DNA from 3 places in the Shewanella sp. VB17 genome. Region 1 is predicted to be linked to each of the others. Evidence: predicted binding sites of a transcription regulator. Region 1 holds the regulator's gene; each other region holds the start of a gene.
What was found. The regulator sigma-54, encoded in region 1, starts transcription at its own class of promoters, with help from an activator protein. The targets are predictions, from matches to a motif close to GTTGGCACGNNNNTNGNNT.
Positions count from the first base shown of each region.

Region 2: a site for sigma-54 is predicted at 2,901-2,919, ahead of HQQ94_RS08680 (GSCFA domain-containing protein). Genes of this name have one in related genera too.
Region 3: a site for sigma-54 is predicted at 4,866-4,884, ahead of glnA (glutamate--ammonia ligase). Genes of this name have one in related genera too.

Region 1 covers NZ_JABRVS010000001.1:4,696,472-4,704,456, reverse strand. Annotated here, with positions in the region: gene mgtE (magnesium transporter) at 1-1,104, opposite strand, end outside; gene HQQ94_RS20270 (HPr family phosphocarrier protein) at 1,156-1,431, opposite strand; gene rapZ (RNase adapter RapZ) at 1,424-2,266, opposite strand; gene ptsN (PTS IIA-like nitrogen regulatory protein PtsN) at 2,263-2,706, opposite strand; gene hpf (ribosome hibernation promoting factor) at 2,709-2,996, opposite strand; gene HQQ94_RS20250 (RNA polymerase factor sigma-54) at 3,112-4,578, opposite strand; gene lptB (LPS export ABC transporter ATP-binding protein) at 4,726-5,457, opposite strand; gene lptA (lipopolysaccharide transport periplasmic protein LptA) at 5,454-6,023, opposite strand; gene lptC (LPS export ABC transporter periplasmic protein LptC) at 6,094-6,657, opposite strand; gene kdsC (3-deoxy-manno-octulosonate-8-phosphatase KdsC) at 6,654-7,205, opposite strand; gene HQQ94_RS20225 (KpsF/GutQ family sugar-phosphate isomerase) at 7,300-7,985, opposite strand, start outside.
Region 2 covers NZ_JABRVS010000001.1:2,020,107-2,028,091, reverse strand. Annotated here, with positions in the region: gene flgA (flagellar basal body P-ring formation chaperone FlgA) at 1-610, shown strand, start outside; gene flgM (flagellar biosynthesis anti-sigma factor FlgM) at 693-1,013, shown strand; gene flgN (flagellar export chaperone FlgN) at 1,019-1,444, shown strand; gene HQQ94_RS08690 (LPP20 family lipoprotein) at 1,579-2,025, opposite strand; gene HQQ94_RS08685 (FlgO family outer membrane protein) at 2,022-2,648, opposite strand; gene HQQ94_RS08680 (GSCFA domain-containing protein) at 3,005-4,810, shown strand; gene HQQ94_RS08675 (flagellar assembly protein FlgT) at 5,014-6,180, shown strand; tRNA gene HQQ94_RS08670 (tRNA-Arg) at 6,348-6,423, shown strand; partial or broken gene HQQ94_RS08665 (transposase) at 6,803-7,826, shown strand.
Region 3 covers NZ_JABRVS010000001.1:33,725-41,709, forward strand. Annotated here, with positions in the region: gene HQQ94_RS00065 (lactoylglutathione lyase family protein) at 1-237, opposite strand, end outside; gene HQQ94_RS00070 (LysR family transcriptional regulator) at 333-1,226, shown strand; gene HQQ94_RS00075 (hypothetical protein) at 1,223-1,801, opposite strand; gene HQQ94_RS00080 (PDC sensor domain-containing protein) at 2,065-2,688, shown strand; gene typA (translational GTPase TypA) at 2,789-4,597, opposite strand; gene glnA (glutamate--ammonia ligase) at 4,969-6,378, shown strand; gene HQQ94_RS00095 (ABC transporter substrate-binding protein) at 6,561-7,517, shown strand; gene HQQ94_RS00100 (ATP-binding protein) at 7,519-7,985, shown strand, end outside.

The DNA of each region.
Region 1 (7,985 bases):
GAAACCGATAGCAAGTTCTTTACCAATCAACCATCGCGAGTTACTTGGGCCTATTTGTCCTAAGGCAATTCCGCGTATGACGAGTGCTAAAGTTTGGTTGCCAGCCACACCGCCCATACTTGGCACTATGGTCATTAATACTGCAATGGTAGCAAATTGCTCTAAAGTAGCTTCAAATATATTACTCACAGAGGCAGCCAAGAGCGCGGCAAATAGATTAATGGTAAGCCACAGTGAGCGTTGAAATGTACTTTTTAGTACCGGACCGAAAGTGTCCGCATCATCATCCATACCTGCCATGCCCATCATTGAATGTTCAGCATCTTCTCTTATAACATCAACGACATCATCTATGGTTATACGACCTAATAGCTTGTTATTATAATCAATAATTGGGGCTGATATCCAATCATGGCGTTCAAAGAGTTGTGCGACTTCAGTATCTGACATATCAACATGAATTGCTTCGTGTTTGGCATCCATAACGTCTTTTATTGATGAATTTGGATCGCAGGTTAGCAGGGCCGATAGCTTAACTCCGCCTAGTAACCTGTCTTGCTTATCGACCACATATAAGGTGTCTGTGGCGTCAGGAAGTTCTCCCCTGATCCTTAAGTACCGTAAGATCACATCGATATTAACATCGGGCCTAAGTGTGACAGTGTCGGTATTCATGATGCTGCCAGCAGTATCTTCGGGATAAGAAAGTGCTTGCTCTACTCTATCCCTATCTTGGCTACTCATTGAGTGAAGTACTTGATTGAATATACTGTCGGGTAGACTACGTAAAATATAGGCGAGATCGTCTGTGTCCATCCCCTCGGTTGCTTTTGCAAGACGCTCAGGGCTCATCTGTTTGATCAAGTTATCTTTGAGATCTTCACCAAGTTCATCGAGCACTTCACCCGTTTGCTCTGGGTCGATAAGTTGCCATAAAACCTGGCGTGTTTTAGGTGGTGATGATTCCAGAATAAAAGCAATGTCAGAGGTTGCCATGGCATGGAGCATATTTCTGACGTGGACAAACATACCGCTGCTTAGTGCTTTAGTGAGTTGGTTTAGTCGGTGATCCGTGAGCTCATTGTTTAATATTTCAATTGGCATAATAATAGGCCCTAGAGCTGTCTGTTTGGGCAGTAAAAGTACCGCTGCTATTTAGCTGGCTTCATCAAATTTGGCATCAACCAGAGCACATATAGCATCGAGTGCTGCATTGGCATCTCGACCTTCTCCGATTAGGGTGATGGTTTTACCTATGCCTGTTTCTAACATTAATAAGCCCAATACACTTGCTGCGGAGGCTTTTTTATCACCTTGTATTATGGTTACTTGGGCATCAAATTCTGATGCCAGTATGGCAAGTTTAGTCGCCGCACGGGCATGAAGCCCTAATTTGTTGCATATTGTGACTTGACGCTCTAGTTTAGTCATTGCTTAATTCACGGTGGCGGGCTTGGACTGTATGTTTACTATTACTAAAGAGTTTAGCTAGCTGATCAGTGACATAGACAGATCTATGTTGACCGCCGGTACATCCAATGGCAATCGTGAGATAGCTACGGTTGTTGCGTTCTAGGTGTGGCAGCCAGGTTTCCAGCAGGTTTTCAATCTGCCAAATAAACTTATTCACTGTCGGTTGTTGACTTAAGAAAAGCTGCACAGGTTCATCGAGTCCCGTCATTGGTCTGAGATCGGGTTCCCAATGTGGATTCGGTAAAAATCGGACATCAAACATGAAATCCGCTTCTACTGGCATGCCATATTTAAATCCAAAAGATTCAAAGTTGATCACCAACTCTTTATCTACGTAACCTAATAAAATTTCTCTTATTTTATTATTCAGATCATAAATATTGAGATTTGAGGTATCGATATAATGATCAACCAGTTTAGAGACGGGCTCCAATAATACTCGTTCTTGATCTATGGCCTCCTTTAGTGATGTTTTACTTCTCGATAGCGGGTGGAGGCGACGAGTTTCACTGTAACGTTTAAGCAGAATATCATCTCTAGAATTGAGAAAAAAACTTAACAGTTCAGTGCCCTCAGGTAACTTTGAAAGTTGTGTCTTTAATTCAGTCTCGTGTATATTACGAACATCTACGCTAATAGCGACAAGCTCAGTGCTTCCTTTGAGCTGTTCAAGTAACTTGTCCATCAATGTTAGAGGAAGATTGTCGACACAGTAGTAGCCTAGATCCTCCAATACCCTAAGGACAACAGATTTACCCGATCCGGAACGGCCGGATACCATAACCAGTTTCATTGTGTTATCACCTGATAAAGTTCTGATCCATCTTGTGTTTTTCGTAATTGTTTTAAAATTACTTTATCGTTCAGTTTCTGCGCCATAGCAGACAAGGTGCTTAAGTGCTGTTCACATTGATCAGCAGGCACTAGTAGTGCAAATAATATATCTACCGGCTGATTATCAATTGAATCAAAAGGGATTGGCTCCTCGCATTTAATAAATACTGCAACGGGGTGACTAATATTGGTTAACCTTCCATGTGGAATCGCTATACCATTACCTATACCTGTGCTGCCCATTTTCTCTCTCGTTAAAAGACTTTCAAAAATCTCTTGAGAGGAAAGGCTAGGGTACTGGGCAGCAATAAGATCGCTGATGAGTTCCAGTACTTTTTTCTTACTGCCCGGAGTGGCGCAAGTTGTGCACTCCGGCTGCAGGATGGTACTTAATTCCATGGTTAATGTTTTATTTGCTTCTCTTTGTGTTTAATAACCTGACGGTCGAGCTTATCTATCAGGGAGTCGATTGCAGTATACATGTCAGTGTGTTCTGAGGTTGCAAAAACTTCACCACCAGCAAGGTGGAGTTTAGCCTCTGCTTTCTGCTGCATTTTCTGAACATTTAAAATAACGTGCACATTATTGATCTGATCGAAATGTCGTTCAAGCTTTGAAAATTTTTCTTCAATATATTGACGTAATGATTTAGTAATTTCAATGTGATGCCCAGTGACGTTTATTTGCATAGAAATACTCCTCCAGTTTCGATTATGTTAAAATGTGCTCGTTACCTTGAGGTGAATATTGCTATTTATGCATTAAATAATATGCCTAAATGATTAACCTCAATATGTTAATTCTCTATAAACTCTTTCTTTGATTTGATGGCGGGATTAGCATCGCTTCTCGATACTTGGCGATGGTTCGTCTCGCTACCTTGATACCTTGATCAGCTAATAATAGTACCATTTTACTATCACTTAATGGCTTTTGCTGATTTTCTGCTGCAACTAGCTTTTTAATAAAGGCGCGAATCGCGGTTGATGAACATTCGCCACCATCATCAGTCCCCACGTGGCTTGAGAAGAAATATTTTAGCTCAAATATGCCTTTAGGAGTGTGCATATATTTTTGCGTTGTGACACGAGATATAGTCGATTCATGCATTTCGACTTCTTCAGCTATGTCATTTAACACCATAGGTTTCATCGCTTCTTCACCGTATTCAAAGAAGCCTTGTTGGAACTTAACAATACAGTTAGAGACTTTAAGAAGAGTCTCATTTCGACTTTCTATACTTTTGATAAACCACTTGGCTTCTTGTAAGTGTCCACGGATAAATTGACTATCGACTTGACTCTTAGTACTGCGAGCCATGGAAGCATAATGTTGATTAACATTTATTTTTGGCATGTGATCTGGGTTTAGCTCGACGACCCAGCGACCTTTCTTCTTCGTAACAGTGACATCGGGGATAACATACTCATCACGGCTTCGTGTAATGGCAAGCCCAGGGCGCGGTGTTAGTGTTTGGATCAACGCTATTGCTTGTCTTAAATCATCTTCTTTTAATTTTGTTTTTCGCATTAAGAGGCGGAAGTCTCGACCTGCGATGAGATCTAAATATTCCTTAATCAGTAACCTAGCATTGTCTATATGAGGAGTCGTATCAGCATACTGAGCGAGCTGGATAAATAGACATTCACTGAGATCGCGAGCTGCGACGCCAATAGGATCAAAATGTTGCACACGCTTAAGCACGGCTTCAATCTCATCAAGCTCTATGTCAGGATCACCCATCGCTTCTAATATATCGTCAGTACTTTGTGTGAGGTAACCACGTTCATCAATCGCATCGATAATGGCAGTAGCAATAGCCAAGTCATTATCAGAAAAAGGGGTTAAATTTTTTTGCCACTCAAGATGCTCATATAACCCTTCACTGGTTTCGCCTTGAAAAGGAAGGTCATCATTACGCATGGCCCCTGAACTGGAGTTTTGGCTGGCGGTGTAAACCTCATCCCAGGTTGTGTCCATAGGCAGGTCTTCAGGCATAGAATCCTGAGTGAGGGCATCGGACGTGTCAAGCGTGGAGTTATCTTTTTCAGCTTCAGTGTCAGTATCGGCAGTGTTGTTTAAATCTGATTCATTGTCGTTTTTTACATTGGCTTGTTCTTCATCCAACTCAAGTAGCGGATTTGAATCTAATGCTTGCTGGATCTCTTGTTGTAGTTCCAGTGACGACAGCTGCAAGAGACGAATAGCCTGTTGTAGCTGAGGAGTCATGGTTAACTGTTGACCCATTTTTAGCTGGAGTGACGCTTTCATGTACTGCTATTCCCTTCTTGGTACTGATAAAATGAGAAAGCCTGCTGGAGTTATGTGTGGAGTTCATCTCCCTAAATACACTGCATTAGTATCACTCATGATGTTATTTGATACGTATTTATTAGCGTAAATCTCTCCTTTGATTAACTATAGCTTGAATTGCTCACCTAAGTACACTGCTCGAACTTGTTGATTGTCTAAGATTTCAGCAGGCGTTCCTTCGGCAATTAAATTTCCGTGACTGACAATGTATGCATGTTCACAAACGTCTAATGTTTCTCGTACGTTGTGATCTGTAATGAGTACCCCTAAACCGCGACTCTTGAGTTGTAAAATAATTTTTTTTATATCAATAACAGAAATAGGATCGACACCTGCAAAAGGCTCATCAAGTAAAATAAACTTTGGATTGGCTGCTAATGCTCTCGCGATTTCTACTCGTCTTCTTTCACCACCAGAGAGTGTCATGCCTTGGCTATCGCGAATATGGGTAATGTGAAACTCTTCAAGAAGGTGCTCTAATTGCACTTCACGTTCATTACGATTAAGTTCTTTTCGAGTTTGTAATACGGCCATAATATTGTCTCGAACAGACAGTTTTCTAAAAATACTGGCCTCTTGCGGTAGATAACCTATGCCTTTGCGGGCGCGAAGATGGATAGGATCTAAAGTGAGATCATCATCATTAATGAATATCCGGCCTTTATCACTTTGCACCAGTCCTACGACCATATAAAAAGTGGTTGTTTTCCCGGCGCCATTTGGGCCTAATAGCCCGACAATCTGACCTGTTTTAACACGTAAACTCACATCTTGTACTACGGCTCTATTTTTATAACTTTTAGCAAGATTGATTGCTTTTAATGTCAAATCTTTCATTCTTGTTCCTGACTGTTTAATGCCGGGTCAATGGGGTCAATTGGCTGCTCAGGTTTGGTTTGAGGTTTAGATTCTTGTTGGTAATTTTCAGGTCGGATGATGGTGATCACCCGTTCATCGCCTGTGCTTTTCGCGATGAGTTTTTGTTCGGCGAGATTATATAAGATCTGATCGCCTGTGACCTGACTTCCATCTTGCTCGAGCGTAGCATTACCGTTCAAAGTTAGGGTACGCTTAGATAGCTCATAGCGGATTTCTTGTGCATTTGCCGATGCAGGTTTGCCGTCTTCCATTATCTGTGAGTAGGTTGCCGGATTGCCGCTCGCGATTAAAATACGTCCGCTGGTGCCTTCTTCAGTGAAAGCCCGCAGTTTATCAGCATTAATTTTGACAGAGCCTTGTGTGACTTCAACTGGGCCATTAAATATAATTTGATTATTTTTTATATCTGCTTCCTGACTTGCTGCAGATATTTTGACTTCCTGTGTTAAATCATTGACTTTTGCTAAATTAGGAGTGCTGATAAAGCAGAGTAAAGCTGTTATTATACTGATATTTTTTTTCATAAAGCCCTTCAATTTGACGATGTTAATGATGCGTGTGTCGTCCGGTTTTACGGTGACAAAATGATCGCCATCACTGTGGTTCATAGGTGCCATGAACTTGACTGGTTAATGTTACAATTTCAGCATTGAGGTCGCCATATAAACCTAATCCTTCAATGACAAAGTCACTACCGGTAATATAAACTTTTCTATCTGATACCATCATTCTCGTATTGAGATCTAACTCTAGATAGCTGGTGGTGACAGTCTGTATTGGTTCTTTAGTATCTATGGCGTTGATAATCACATTATCCTCGAGTATGACTTTACCTGAGTTTTTATTCATTATGCCCTTAGCTGACTGAACTTGCCATTGAGCTTGGCCTTGGCCTTTCTCGGGGTAAATCAGGTATATTGGTTCAGTAAATAGGGTGGTATTATTATCTTCGTAGTGTTCCATATGTTTGGCGCTGAGTCGATTACTGACTAAACCTAATTCATTATATTGAACGCTTTTTATGTTATCTACAATGTAATCTGGTCGAGATTGCGCATCAAGAGTTAACTCGGTATTTCCTCGTTTCAACTGTACCTGCCAGTAAAGCAATAGCGCGGTGCCAAAAAAGACGGTAATGGCCAGAGTCACTCTATTCATATGCTCATCCCATGAGCAGTTTCGAATTTATTTTGGCTCAGAAGTAAGAGATCAGTCAATTCACGTAATGCACCATGACCTCCTATAATATGAGTAATAAAATCGACATTTTGTTTGACATAAGGGTGACCATCAGCAACACAGACTGATAATCCAACTTGTTTCATCACCGGTAAGTCGACCATGTCATCTCCAATATAAGCGACTTCTTCAGGAGTCACATTGTGAAGTGATAATAGTGCTTGATAGGGGACTAGTTTGTCATCAATCCCTTGATAAATATGAGAAATACCTAATGCACTCATTCGTTCTTCAACTATTTTTGACTTTCTTCCTGTAATAATAGCGACGGATATACCACTGGTGAGCAAAGATCTAATGCCATAACCATCACGAGTATGAAATGTTTTGAGCTCATCACCAGTGTTACTCATATAGACTAAACCATCTGAAAATACGCCATCGACATCGCAGATGAGCAGTTTAATTTTGCTCGCTTTGATCCAAATATTATCCTCTATAGGACCATAAAAGCCTTGATGTGCCATATTTAATCATCTCCATTGTCGCTTTGCATTAGTGAAGCTGCTCATCTTTATCTAAGCTGACTCCATGTAAGGGGAAATCCCCTTAAACTTTTGATTAGATAACGCCAGCTTTCACCATATCTAACATGTTCAAGGCGCCTACCGGGTGTTGATGTTCATCAATGACAATCAAACCGTTGATATCTTTATTTTCCATTACGTTGAGTGCTGCTGCTGCTAAAATATTCGCAGACACAGTAGCACAGTCTCGAGACATCACATCGCTAATTAAGGTGGTGCGTAAATTGGCTTCGCTATCGATAACTCGCCTTAGGTCACCATCGGTAAAGACACCGACTAATTTATGGTCATTATCGACGACCGCGGTCATTCCTAACCCCTTTTTAGAGATCTCATAAAGCGCATCAGTAATGCAAGTATCATGGCTGACCAAAGGTAATTCTTTACCTTTATGCATCACATCGCTTACTTTAAGCAATAATTTACGCCCTAACGTACCACCTGGATGTGAAAGAGCAAAATCATCTTTGGTAAATCCTCTGGCTTGTAGTAGCGCGACGGCTAATGCATCACCCATGACTAAAGTGGCTGTGGTACTGGAAGTTGGTGCTAAGCCCAGAGGGCAAGCCTCTTCTGGCACCTCAATGCAAAGGTGAACTGCAGACAGTTTAGCCATATTTGAATTAGGGTTACTCGTACAGGCAATGATAGGCAGACCCATACGCTTGATGACAGGCATTAAGGTTAAGATCTCACTTGCCTCACCTGAGTTAGAAATAA
Region 2 (7,985 bases), 2.7 Mb from region 1:
AAACTTAGCCATAGAGGCTATTGAAAAAAAAATGAATATCACAGGGAATGCCAAGGTTAGCATCACGCCTCAAAAGCTGGATAAACGTCTCAACCTTCCCCCTTGCTTACCACCGATCATTGCAGCGCTCGCGACAAACCGAGCAATAAAGCGAACCAATACCGTCAAAATAAGTTGTAACAGCCCACAACTTGATTACCCATGGCAGATATTTATCGCTGTGCGTGTGGATATTCTCTACCCCGTTGTTGTGGCAAGAGAGCTGTTAGGCTCTGGTGACTTACTTACTCGCACAAATATTGCCATCCAATATGTCGATCAAAGCAACCTAAGAGGCCAGCAATTCGATACCATCGAACAAGTCATTGGCACTCGCGTAAAAAGACGTATTCCTGCTAATCTCCCCATTTTTAGTGACAATTTGTGTTTCGTCTGTAAAGGAGATACTGTATCTATATCAGCACGATCTTCGAATCTAATAATAAAAACCGTAGGACAAGCGCTACGAGATGGTAATTTAGGTGATAGGATTGGTATTAAGAATATGCATTCGAATAAGAACCTGTATGCCACTGTCATCGGAGTGGGTGAAGTTGAGGTAAGAATGTAAAAATGAAAAAAATAACTAAAGCTCTCACTATCATTGCCGATATGAGAATATGTTCTTCTTTTTTTACTTCTGGAGCCTCACAATGGCTATTGATATTAAACAAATAAATACCGCTGCTAATATTAGCAAAGTCTCAACAAATAAAACCGATCCAAAAACGGATCAAACAGGCAATAGCCCTGAATCGGCTAGTGCATCATCAAAAAGTGATTCTGTTTCAATCACGACTCAAGCTCAACAATTGCAAAAAATTCAAACGCAATTGGGCACTGTACCAGAGATTGATCAAGAAAAAGTGGCTGAAATTAAGCTTGCTATTGCAGAAGGACGTTATAAGATTGATGCTGAAAAGTTAGCCAGCAACATTGCTATTTTTGAAAATGAACTTAAGGATATCGACTAATTATTATGAGTCAGCTAGCCAGTATCATTGAAAAACAACATCAGCTATTACAAGAGTTGAAAGTCACAATATCAGCCGAAAAAGATGCATTAATTGAACAAGATGCTGAAAAATTACTGTCTCTCGCTTCCTGTAAAGCTCAATCGCTTGACGCCCTTAAAGCCAATGATAGCCTATTATCTACTCAAGCAGACTTATCTCAGCTATCAACAGATCCTTCTCTAGCTAAACAAGTACAAATAGCCAAAGTACAACTTGCAGAATGTCAGCAATTGAATATTGAAAATACCAGTCTAATAGAACTGAGTATCGCCAGTGTTAATCGTTTTGCCCAGGCTTTACAAGTAAGTCGTAATGCATCGAGTCTCACCTACAATGGCAAAGGCGAGACATCAACCATACCTTCATTAGGCAACGATCTAAAAGCCTAAACATACAGTAAGGGTGATGGTGAGAATCAACTCGCCACAGAAGATAGTCTCAATAGGTAATCAGGCCTAACATACTGACATGAAAAAACGTCTTACCCACTCAACAATCAATCACATAGCAACACTTATTTTTATTAAAAATAAGTCACATCCTTAATTTTTTGAATAGGGTTATTTTGTTGGTACAAAGCCCAAACTTGAGAAAAATCAAGCTCTAACTCTGTAACATAGTGCTCACCAGCAGGATAGCTTTTTACCACTTTAGCACCTCTAATAATCCCCGTTACAGAAGCTTGAATCATATCATCAGTCAACATCCATTCATTAACCTTACTGCTAGCAGATAATTCTTGACCATAAACCTGTTCAGCTAGCTCACGATAGGCGGCTATTTTCGATGCTTTCATTGCCATCAAAACCCGTTGTGACTTATCTTTTGAAGGCTGAGAAGCTAATGTTGCGTAGCCTATAGCTGTTAACTTGGGAAAACTCTCTGGCTGTTGAATTTCCCACTCTATGTATCTATCTTCAGATGCACAAGCTGACAATATCAGCATTATGACGATGAACCATATATTCATTTCAAATCTCCCATCACCCTAACTTCTTTCGCTCCCATCTGGCTATCTCGATACAATAACCCCTCTTGAGAGACCAACTTTTGTGAAGGCATTAAATAACCTGGCACATTCGCCAATTCAACATTCGCTTGAGAAGCAGATACCACACGATTATTGATAATATTAATAATTCTAGCATTCACAACCATGCCTCCATTATTCATGCTCATGGTCGATACTAACACGTGTTCAACCGCAATATCGGTCGGCAATTGTTGCCAATTTCGGGTCAATAAAAAATCTCCTTGGGGTGTCACACGAATGTTGTCTCCGACATTAATATCAACCAAATTAAACTGATGATCGTGCATCGCAGCTATAAAACCTTGCTGTAATTGCAAGCCTAATACGCTGGTCTGATTAAAATCTGTTAACAACACAGGCGTTGCTACTAGCAAAGGTTGATTTGCCCGTAAGGCATCATTTCGCAACACCAATTCATTCACTATCTGTTGAGATATATGATTGATGCCTGACGTTAACGGCAAACTATTGCCATCGGCAAAAGCGACCTTATCCAGTTTCTCACTCTGAGCACACCCATAAAGTAATAAATAAAACGACAACAGAAACGCGATACGCATGGCTATGTCCTAAATAAAACACCAAAAACATTTGACGGAGTCCCCAATGCCCATATCAACAATAAGTCGTCAATAAGGCGGGGAATTCCCACTCTGTCAACATAATGACCAAGAATAAACTTTAGCTGCAAATATCAAGCCAAGATTTCAGTGATTATTTGCCCCCCCAATAACTAAATACCTCAGTGACAGCCATTTATCGACCATTTTAAGCCTAACAGTATGGTTAGTTATTTTAGTTATCCTACTTTAATAGGCACGATAATTGCCAGCTAAGCAAACAATACAGAATATCCGTCAGATAAATGCCGTACATTATTGCCATTTAACTTTTTAAAATATGGAGATAACACATTATGCAAGGAACATATTCTACACCCTATAACGATAAAGGTGAGGCCTCATTTTGGCGAACAGCAGTTGCTAGTATTACGCTGGGTCAAGATATTTTCCCCCTACTACATCAAATTACATTGAATATTAACAACCCCCGAATTTCATCCATTGGTTCTTGCTTTGCTCAACATGTAGGACAGTGGCTTAATGCTGGTGGATACCGATTTAATCAAAGCAAGCTTGAAATGCAGCAAGTCTCCAGTTTTGCCTTTGGCAATTTATATACTCCTAGATGCCTGCTACAGTGGCTTAATATTAATTATGCTCGAAAGCCATTCGACACAAATAGTGCCATTTACATCGACAATAATAAATTCTATGACTTGTTAAGACCCAGCTTTAACCCAGCTGGCTTTGATTCACAAACTGACTTAGTTGCTGCTAGAATTGCAGCCGCAGCAGAAATGAGGACCACTCTCGTTGAAACTGATGTACTGATATTAACACTTGGTTTAACCGAAGCTTGGAAAGATAGCAATGATGTCTACTACCCAAGTTGTCCCGGCGTCATATCAGGCTTATTCGATGACTCCATTTATCAATTTCACAACTTCAGTTATGAAGAACTCCGTGGCGATCTTGAAGATATTGCCAGTCAACTTAACGCTATAAACCCTAACATCCACATCATTTTGACCGTGTCTCCCGTCCCTTTGACTGCGACTATGACCGACAAGCATATAATGGTCGCAAATCAGCACTCTAAATCATTACTGCGAACTGTTGCAGGTTTTTTAAGTGATAATAACCCTCGTTTTTCTTACTTTCCATCTTACGAGATCATTACAGTCCCTTGCGCTCAAGATTTTAGATTTGAAACCAACTTAAGATCGGTCACCCCACAAGCCATAAACTATGTGATGCAACACTTCCGCAGTGTCATTGATAAAACGGTTTTAGCTCAACCACGCCAAGAGCAGAAAATTAACCTCTTGCAAGCTAAAGTTAACCGTCCAGACAACAATGAAGTGGTATGCGAAGAAGAGCTACTCGAAACAACAAAGAGACTAAACACTATCCAAGTACCGCAAACAAAATACAATGTAACTCTCTTTGGTGACAGTCATATGAGTAAACTATCCAACGCATTTAACAATATAAGTATTCAACATTGTGGCGGCATGGTGATGAATGGATCTGGATTCTCAAACAAGAAATTTTCTATTTGCGATACCGAATATTTTGTCCCCTTAGAAAGTGCAATATCAAGAAAACTATGGTCCGCCATATTGGGCAATTTACACAATCATGAGCAAAGCGGGACAACATCTAACTCGACGATAATAACCAACCTCGCTATGCAGACACATAGAAATTTATCTCGGCTAGGCACTTGGCTAAAGCAAGCCTACCCTGAAGGTATAACTAAAATCACCACCAAGGATTTTGTCGATTACTTTAACGATGACCTAATTGAACAAATGTCCATCCTGTTAAAGCTTCACGAACATGGGCATAGAGTCATTGTGGTATCCGACCCACCTTTTAGCCAATATTTTGAAGAGTCGAGCTCGTTCACCCATTTAATTTATGCTTATTTTGATGCCATGGAGTATGTATTAACCCAGTTAGGGATCACCTTTTTTAATGCCGCGACCACATTTGATACGGAAATTGCTGATCCTGAAAACTACACCTCTACTATTGTGTTTCCCGATAATAAACAAGATTGGGCGCACGGGAATGATAGATATTATACTTGGCTCGCCCAAAAATTAGCCCCATTACTACATCAAAATGCACCTAAACGAGCTCGGTCAGCCTGACATCCGCAAGCTCTTGATCTTACATGGCTGTACTGACTTAATTCAGTGTAAAGGTATCATTCAACGGCTCGATAGCGAGCCGTTGAATGATAAAGGCACGATTTTTGCTTTATCCTATAAAATACTTGGCAGCGAGCTTACCTGTCATTTTTATGTCGATGAACGCCTAGCCAGTAATATCGACCACAATAGATGGATTAAAGATGAAATATGTAACCTTGTTTCTACTCACAACAGCAATACTCTTCCCTTCTTTATCAATGGCCGCTTGGGTTGTCGTCAAAGGAGAATCCAATATCATCGATGGTAATGTGACTAAAGCCCGTGAAGATGCCATTCATCAAGCACTCACTTATGCCACACTGCAAAATGGGGCCAGTTTTACCAGCTCACAAACAGTCAACAATGGCCAACTAACCCAAGACAAATTTGCTATCGAGCAACAATCTCAAGCCACTAAAATTGAATTAATTAATGAATTTATAGAAGCCGATAAATTAACCGTGATGATAAGAGTTGATGTGATTGGTGCCAGCTCACATCAAGCTCAATGTGACAGTCAAGCACTAAAAGCAGCAATACTTGTTCCCCAAGCAATAATCAAAAATAGAGTTCAGTTGCGCTATGGTAATATCGGTTTCTTTGAAAAAGCACTCTCCATACGGCTTGGTGATGCCTTGACACAAACATCAAAAAATAGTTTTTCTCATCTACACGCCAATGAACGACTCGATATAGCACAAGCCTTAGTGGATATTAGAGGCTATCGACTTCCTAGCTGGCTTAGTGAGATCACCGACAGCCAATACGTACTACTACCAGAAATTATCGACATTTCAACCGATCCCGCAACCCAAAGTATGCTGGGGTTGTGGAATCATGCACCCATTCGTCATTTCCAACTCAGACTCTCGCTGTACCACGGGATCAGTGGTGAGCAGATCTGGAGTCAAGATTACATCTCATCAGCTCCTTGGGAGTTCGAACGCCAAGAAACCGTGCCGTCAAATCAAAACAGATTTTGGCACTCAGCTTATGGAAAAAATATTGACAAGGTACTCATTAAAGCCATACAAGATATTGACAACAGCTTAAGTTGTCGCCCTATTCTTGGTCAGGTGGTCGCTAAACACCGCGACAGGCTGATTCTTAATCTAGGCCGCCGTCATGGCATACGCATAGGCGATTCGTTTCAATTAATTTTACAAGAAAACCTGCCAGATCGTTTTGATAAAATGCGCGCCGTTGCCGGTAAAAGTCGCGCCACAGTCAAAATAGATCAAGTCACTCAAGACACAGCAACTGCAATTCTTGTCGGACAAAAAGCGTCCTATAATGTGCAAGTTAACGATATCGCGATTAAGATGTAATATCAGGCAGGCAATGATTGAAAGCACGTAATACACAGATCAATGACTGATTAAGAGCACTGGCTGACTCCCTAAAGAGGCAACACCAGCCTTATTTTCGAATAAGAATTAAGCAACTAAATTTAAAGCCTTTTCATCTATAAAAAAATCAGTATAATCACTCGCGTCTCCTTATAGCTCAACAGGATAGAGCAGTCGCCTCCTAAGCGATCGATCGGGGTTCGAGTCCCTGTGGGGAGACCATAATTTGGTTAAGTGTATAGTGACACTTAATGAGCAGTTCCTTTCTGCTGTATCAACCTTTATTGTTATCTGTTCCGTTTCTTGAGTTCAACTCTGATTAACAATGACTGGCTATGACTTTTGTTGTTAACTGTTACTGTTTATTAGATCACGTGGTTTCGTCATCTTGTGCCAACTCACCTCTAGCCTACGCCTCATATGATGTTCTTGTTCATCAGCTCGCACTCTTTAATCCTTAATAGGGCTAGCGGCTTGACCACCAAGGATGGTGATACTAAAGACAGCAGCTAAAGACAGGACAGCCAAATCTGTTGTGCTTTAGCATATCCTCTACTAGCCTTTACGTTACCTCAACTACGTATTGTTCAGGATAACGATCATGACGTCAGCTAGAAGAACCCTCATTGATGCAGAATCAACGCCGTTTTATCACATAATAAATCGTTGTGTAAGAAGGGCCTACCTATGTGGGGAAGATAAGCTCACTGGGAAAAGTTATGAGCATCGTCGCGGCTGGATTGTCGATAAAATCAAAGCGCTTTCGAACATATTTTGTATTGATATATGCGCCTATGCGGTAATGAACAATCACTACCATTTAGTGCTTAACATTGACATGGATAAAGCCAAGTCTTTGAGCCACCGTGAAATAATTACCCGATGGTGCCAGATTACCAAGGGCCATGATGTAGCCACTAAATACATGAATGGTGACGCTTTGATTGAAGGAGAGCGCATACTTCTTGATGGTTTACTGACTGAGTGGCACGAGCGTTTATCTAGCATATCCTGGTTTATGCGCTGCCTAAACGAAGAGATTGCCCGTAGGTCCAACCGTGAAGATGAGTGTAAAGGGGGCTTTCTGGGAAGGGCGCTTTAAGTCACAAGCTCTACTTGATGAGCAAGCACTATTAGCCTGCATGATGTATGTTGATTTAAACCCTATCAGAGCAGGAATAGCCGACACACTGCAAGCTTCTGATTATACGTCGATTCAGGAGCGCATTAACGCGCTAAATACACCTGATAAACCAAATAATGATGAATCAACACTCATCCCGAGTGAGCGACTCAACCCCCTTGCCAAATTTGATGGTGCAGCTCATTTAGCACCTCAATCAGGCATCCCATTTCATTTCTGTGATTATTTACAACTTATCGATTGGACTGGCAGAGCAATTAGGCCAGACAAAAGAGGGTTCATCGACGCAAGTCGTCCTAAATTACTTGATGAACTTGGTATATCATCCGATGCCTGGATCACCTCAGCAAAAGAGTTTCGCCGCCAATACAGTGGTATTAGTGGTCGCTGGGATGCCATGTGTGCCTTCAAAAGACAGCATCACAGTGGTCAATGGTGCAAAGGTAAGGCCAGTAGCGATGCACTTCACCCCTCGCCTTAGTCGTATATTACTGAGATCGAGCAATCATCTACAAATACTTGGAAATAATTAGGGGTTCCGAATAAACCAAGGTACTTTTTCTAGTCAATGTCAGTTTAATTAGAGTCTCAGCTCTAACTAATAACTGTCCAAAATCGCGTTAGCAATCATAAAATCTCA
Region 3 (7,985 bases), 4.7 Mb from region 1:
AAATAATTCAACACCGATACGATCACCTGTAGACAGATGCGCAATTCGAAACCTGTCCCAATTACGACCAAATACGTCTGTACACATTTCCCCTATAGGGCTGTCATCTTCTATTATTTCTGTTGGCTCCATAATCAAATACCAACCCATCACTTCGGTATAAAACTTAACAGCAGCCTCTAGATCAGGAACGGATATGCCTATATGTGAAAAATTACGTGGATATGTATTGCCCATAGTTTATAGTCCAATGATTACTCTTGTAACTAGATTACAAAACAGGCATTATTAAGTAAAATTATCATTTATAATAAATATAAGTATAAACTGTAATGATTAATCCCATCTGGTTACGCAGCTTCTGTACACTTGTAGAGCTCGGCCATTTCACTCGTACTGCCGACAAGCTTCATATGACTCAATCAGGGGTTAGTCAACATATTCGTAAACTCGAACAACATCTCAATCAGCAGCTACTTATTCGGCATGGTAAAACCTTTTCCCTCACCAATACTGGAGAACGACTATATCAAGAAGGTAAAAAACTCATTCTGTCATTGTCTGCTCTTGAGGTGATGATCGGCCTAGATCCAACACACGAAGGGATTGTAAAAATGGCTTCGCCAGGGAGTGTAGGCCTTAAGCTTTATCCACATTTATTAAGTCTACAAAGACAATATCCAAAGCTAGTTATAGAATATCGATTTGCACCGAATATTGAAATAGAGAGGCTTATTGCCGAACATAAGATAGATGTTGGTCTAATGACTTGTTTATCTAAGATGAATGAAATTAGCCTTGATCCTATTGCAGAAGAAGAGCTTTTATTGATCACCCCTTCGAACATCTTATCTCCAAGTTGGGAGCAACTAATGTCACTAGGTTTTATTGACCATCCAGATGGTCACTATCATGCAAGAGAACTGCTTAGCGTTAACTTTTCAGAGTTTCAAAATAGTAAACAATTCAAAAGAACAGGGTTTTCCAATCAAATAAATCTCATTCTAAAACCCGTCAGTATGGGCCTCGGATTTACGGTTTTACCTAGTCATGCTATAGATGCTTTTAAAGACAGTGATAATATAAAAATACATCAACTGAAGAACAAAGTCAGTGAGATACTATATATAGGGACTCATACAAATAAATTTATTCCCAATCGGATAAACACCATAATATCTGAGACAAAAAAATGCCTTGCGCATAAGATAAAGACTCATAATTAGTCTCCTTTTTCAATAAAATCATCAGAGAAGTCAGTTTCCCAATACTTATAGCCTTGTAACGTTGCCTGAGCCGCTGCACCCATTAAATTAACCTGATACGTTTTCACCCCTTCTATATCTATCGATTGATTAGCTGAGGCTTGGTCGCCGCTATCTTCATACTTAGCACTAGCTTCTGCTTGAGCTTGACCTTCGAAGCCTGCTTCTTTAAAACGAGTCAACGCATCACGAGTCATAAATGCCTGTACGAAGGCTAGTTGTTTCCAACCAATACCGGCGCCAACACCACCAGTGGCAAAGCGATAATAAGAATTTGCTCCTTTTTCTGAAAGTACGCATATTCCACCGCCAGTTGATAATGCGAATAAATAAGTATTACTGCCAGTACATGTTACATAAGCAATAGAGTTAGTTACTGCAGATTTGGCACCTTTATGCTCTTGATATATTTCCTGCAATGCTGCTTGAGTTTCTTTAAGCGCATGTGATTTTTTAGCGCTTGGTGTCGTACCGGTAGCACAACCAAGTAGTACTAATGGAACCAAGCAGCAAGCTGATTTTTTTATTAAGTTCATATTTTACCTTAAAAAAGTTCAAGAAAAAGATAGTTTACTCTAGGGTCTATTTGTAACGTAGATGCAATTACATTTCACTATATTCACTATATTCACTATAGACACTTAAGCAATATAAGATGATATTGATGCCAAATCAGACTTAAAAACTCAATATGAAAAATGAAATTCGTTCGAGCTACCCTTTTTTATCCTAAAATGAGTAATAAGAGCTGCTGGTTAATGACTACCTAGCCATCATTTGCTTTAATTGAGGTCATTGTATGCCCATGTTCAGTCTTGTTGGTTTATCACTAAGAAGAATACTCATCATTATTTTATTAACTCACCCAAACGCTACTTGGTCTCAAGATTTACAAAATACTGAACCTGAAAAAAAGCTCAGCATACGAATGAACACGGTGATTGAAACCCACATAGGCATTATTAGTCAATGGCTTAAAACTCCTGAGTTTAACAATCTACTTATTGAAAACAATAAAAACTTATTATCAGTAGAAGAAATAGAGCAAAGAGATCAAAATTGGATCCAAGGCAAAGATGTTCACCTGTATGAACAATTAAAAAGTTCACTGGTCAGCCAGATATTGCAAGCTAAAATTATCAACAGTAAGGTGTATGTCGAGGCATTTGTTTGTGATCAACAAGGGGTAATTGTCGCACTGTACCCTAAAAGTAGCGATTACTGGCAAGGAGATGAAGCTAAATTCATTAACAGCTTTAACCAAGGTAAAGGCAGCATTTTTATAGATAAGCTGAGTTTTGATGACAGCACTAACATGTACTCGGTACATGTCTCTATTCCTATTTTCCATGACAATAAAACAATAGGTATCCTTATTGTGGGGATAAAAAATATTACCTCAGGAATAAAAAACTATCACTAACTTTAACAAAAATGATAACAAAAAGCCTGAATATTGCTATTCAGGCTTTTTTTGTACTATCTCACCCTTACAGGAAAATAGTCGCTAAACAGAGCAATAATTAACGGTTATGACGCTTACGATCATTTTCGCTCAAGTAACGCTTACGAACACGGATGTTCAATGGTGTTACTTCTACTAACTCATCATCATCAATGAACTCAAGCGCTTGCTCAAGTGTCATGTCGATATGTGGAGTCAGTACTTGTGCTTCATCAGTACCTGATGCACGCATGTTCGTTAGCTGTTTGCCTTTCAGACAGTTAACGGTCAAATCGTTCGCACGAGCGTGAAGACCAACAACTTGACCTTCATAAACTTCAGCCGCATGTGTAATAAACAGACGACCACGAGCTTGAAGGTTAAACAATGCAAATGTCAGTGCTTTACCTGTACCGTTAGAAATCAATACACCACGTGCACGTTGACCAATATCACCCCCTTTCACAGGACCATAATGATCGAATGAATGGTAAATCAAACCGCTACCTGAAGTAGACGTCATGAATTCAGTTTGGAAACCAATGAGGCCACGACTAGGGATAACGAAATCGATACGTACACGACCCTTACCATCAAGCTGCATGTCTTTCATGTCACCCTTACGGGTACCAAGCTTCTCAATTACGCTACCCTGATGCTCTTCTTGGATGTCAACTGTTAGCGTTTCAAATGGCTCACACATCTCGCCATCGATCTCTTTAACAATCACTTCTGGACGAGAAACAGCAAGCTCGTAACCTTCACGACGCATATTTTCAATCAAGATTGAAAGATGAAGTTCACCACGACCTGATACACGGAAGCGATCAGGACTGTCTGTTTCTTCAACACGTAATGCTACGTTATGAACTAATTCTTGCTGCAAACGCTCAAGGATATTACGTGAAGTCACGTACTTACCTTCTTTACCAGCAAATGGAGAAGTGTTGACCTGAAAGGTCATTGTCAACGTTGGTTCATCAACAGACAAAGGAGGTAGCGCTTCTACGTTAGTAGTAGCACACACAGTATCAGAAATTAACAACTGACCAAGACCTGTAATAGCCACGATATCGCCAGCATTAGCAACGTCAACTTCGTGACGCTCTAGACCCATGTAACCTAATACTTGGCCCATTTTACCGTTACGTTTCTTACCGTCAGCACTAATAATAGTAACCTGCTGGTTAGTCTTAACGCTACCGCGCTTGATGCGACCAATACCGATAACACCCACGTATGAGTTATAATCGATTTGAGAGATCTGCATTTGGAAGTCACCTTCCGCATCTGCGTCTGGAGATGACACTTTCTCAACAATCGTTTCAAACAGAGGAGTCATGTCTCCCTCTGTCACTTCAGGATCTAAAGACGCAAAACCATTTAATGCAGAAGCATAAACGATTGGGAAATCTAGCTGCTCATCAGTAGCGCCTAAGTTGTCAAAAAGATCAAACACTTGATCGATAACCCAGTCAGGACGAGCACCTGGACGGTCGATCTTGTTGATAACAACTATAGGCTTAAGGCCTTGAGCGAATGCTTTTTTAGTCACGAAGCGAGTTTGCGGCATTGGACCGTCAACGGCATCAACAAGCAGTAATACTGAATCAACCATGGATAAAACACGTTCAACTTCACCACCGAAATCGGCGTGACCTGGAGTGTCAACGATGTTGATACGGTAATCATTCCACTTAATGGCAGTATTCTTTGCCAGAATCGTGATCCCACGCTCCTTTTCAAGATCGTTCGAATCCATCACCCGCTCAGTGGCTTCTCCTCGACTCTCAAGGGTTCCAGACTGCGCCAGCAACTTATCAACCAAGGTAGTTTTACCATGATCGACGTGTGCAATAATGGCGATGTTACGTAAATTCTCTAACACAGATAAACCTCTTACCATCAAAATATAGGGGGTATTTGTAACAGCTTAAAGACTAGCTGCTACAATAAAAAACGTGCCATTCTACTCTAGCCAAGAGCTCTCGCACAGGATTATTTTTTAGACAGCTATGAATAATCCATTTTATCTCATTCGCACTAGCATGATGAGCGCACCAAAATGGCACAAAACATGCACCACTATAGTGCGCCACATTCGTGTATTAGAATGAGAATATTAATAGTTACTTTAAAAATCAAAATGTTATAGTTGTGGCACAAATCTAGCTTATTCATTATTTAGAATAATAATGAACGCTAGCGTAATTAATAATAAAAGGGAACTCCCTTAAATACTCTACCCGGAGACTTAGAATGTCAGCAGAATCAGTTTTACAACAACTAGAAGAGTTAGAAGTTAAGTTTGTTGATTTACGTTTTACCGATACTATAGGTAAAGAGCATCACGTTTCGATCCCAAGCCATCAAGTAGATGCTGACTTTTTTGAAGACGGTAAAATGTTTGATGGTTCTTCAATTTCAGGCTGGAAAGGTATTAACGAATCGGACATGGTACTAATGCCTGATGCAGCAAGCTTCGTACTCGACCCTTTCACAGCTGAAACAACAGCAAACATCCGCTGTGACATTCTTAACCCTGGCACCATGACAGGGTACAATCGTGATCCTCGTTCTATTTCTAAAAAAGCGGAAGAATATTTACGCTCCACAGGTATCGCTGACACCGTATTAATTGGTCCAGAACCAGAATTTTTCCTGTTTGATGATGTCAAGTTCGGTGCTGACATGTCAGGTTGCTTCTACAAAGTTGATGCAGAAGAAGCAGCATGGAACTCAGGGACCAGCTATGAAGGTGGTAACAAAGGTCATCGCCCAACAGTCAAAGGCGGTTACTTCCCTGTTGCTCCTGTAGATTCTTCTCAAGATTTACGCAGTGCCATGTGCCTAGTGCTCGAAGAGATGGGACAAGTCGTTGAGGCACACCATCACGAAGTCGCAACAGCTGGCCAAAACGAAATTGCTACTCGCTTTAACACACTTATGCTAAAAGCTGATGAAGTTCAGGTATTAAAATATGTCGTCCACAACGTTGCTCATGCTTACGGTAAGACAGCAACATTTATGCCTAAGCCAATCGTTGGCGACAATGGCAGTGGCATGCATGTTCATCAGTCTCTTGCTAAAGACGGTGTTAACCTTTTCGCTGGTGACAAATACGGTGGATTGAGTGAAATGGCCTTGTTCTATATCGGTGGTATTATCAAGCATGCGCGCGCTATCAATGCTTTTGCAAACCCTTCGACGAATTCTTACAAACGCCTAATCCCACATTTTGAGGCGCCAGTAATGCTGGCATACTCAGCAGCAAATCGCAGTGCATCTATTCGTATTCCATTAGTACCAAGTCCAAAAGGACGTCGTATAGAACTGAGGTTCGGCGATCCAATGGCTAATCCATACTTGGCATTCTCTGCAATGCTAATGGCAGGGCTTGACGGTATTCAAAACAAAATCCATCCGGGCGAAGCCATGGATAAAGATCTTTACGATCTTCCGCCTGAAGAAGCTGCTGAGATCCCAACGGTAGCAACGTCATTAGAAAATGCACTAGAGTGCCTAGACGCAGATAGAGAATTCCTCACTCGTGGTGAGGTATTTAGCAATGATTTCATCGACTCATATATTGCGCTTAAATCAATCGATGTTCAACGTGTAAACCAAACAACTCATCCACTAGAATTTGAGCTTTATTACAGTTTATGATCTTGTAAAAATATCAATATAAAAACCTTAATTTATTAAGGTTTTTATATTTACTTACCGCAGCATATCACCCTATGAATTTGCTAAACCTAAGCTCGCTTGAAATAGAGTCATCTCGTTGGCGATAAGCTATTCTGTCTACTAACCTAGTAACTAAATCAAACTTATTCAAGAACGCTGCTATGCAACGAATCACTGCCAGCCTGTTTCTTTGTTTTATCCTTGTTGCTTGCACACCTCAAAAAACCAGCAATAAAATCTCCATTGCCATTAATCCTTGGCCGGGATATGAGCTGCTATATTTGGCCAGTAACAAGGATTTCTTTAAAGCGGTAGGATTAAATATTGAGCTAATCCAAACCGCCACTCTTTCCGATGCCCAAAGAGCTTACATTAATGGTCGTGTCGATGGTTTTAGCAGCACAATAGTCGAGGCTGTACAAGCTCAGGAGTTTGGCGGAGAACCTCTCACTGTAGTGCTATTGGCAGATTATTCTAACGGAGGAGATGTGATTTTAAGCCATCCGCCATACAATACATTGGCCAGCCTTAAAGGCAAAAAAATAGGCTGTGAAGTTAGCTCTCTTGGGATCTATATTCTCGCTAGAGCACTTACACTGTACGACATGTCTTTAGACGATGTCGAGATGATTAATATTGAACAAGGTAACGCACTACAATCATTAACCTCTGGCCACATCGACGCTATGGTGACTTACCCCCCATACTCATTGACCATATTAAACGACACTACTCAAAGCTCTCATAAAGTCTTTAGTACCGCAGAGATCCCTAATGAGATTTTAGATACAATTTCTATTTCAAAAAGGGCAATTAAAGACAATCCAGACTTAGTACCTAAGTTACAACAAGTATGGCAAATGGCCTACGATTATCTCAAGCAATATCCTGATGACGCGACACAGATTATGGCTGAACGAGAAAATATATCAAAATTTGAATTTAGTCAGGCTCTTAGCGATATTCATATCCTTAATAATACTGAGCAACATAACTTGCTTAAAAATCAAGATAATTTGATAACCCTAGCTCAATCTGTTTGCGACACACTTAATAAAGTCGGCGTGTTTGATAGCTCATGCGAACATATAAAAACCCTATTTTACTCAGGAATATAAAATGGATAAGGACTTTCCAGATAAAAATAAGCGCCCCATTACAATAGGTATCGCCTTTAAACTGAGCCTAAGTACTTTTCTCATAGGGTTATTAATATGTAGCAGCTTAGCCGCATACTTTTTTCATGAAACTCAAAATAAGATAAAAATACAAGCTCACGTTGAACTCTCCCAAATAACAAACAACTTAAAACTTGCCCTAGAAACTAATTCACATTTATCCAATATGATCCGTATTGTCGGTGTATTAGCGACACAGGAAAATATTGCACGCCTTTCAGTCATTAAATCATCTAGTATGCGCATCAGCGCTGACAGCTTAGCGCAATATAACGGTAAATTAGCTTCAGAGGTCTTTCCAGATCAAATAATGAGTTTACTGCTAAGCTCACAGCACATTAATCTACAACAATCAGGCCAATTTATCGGTAGCTATTTACAACAAGCGATACAATTTCCTTTAATCGA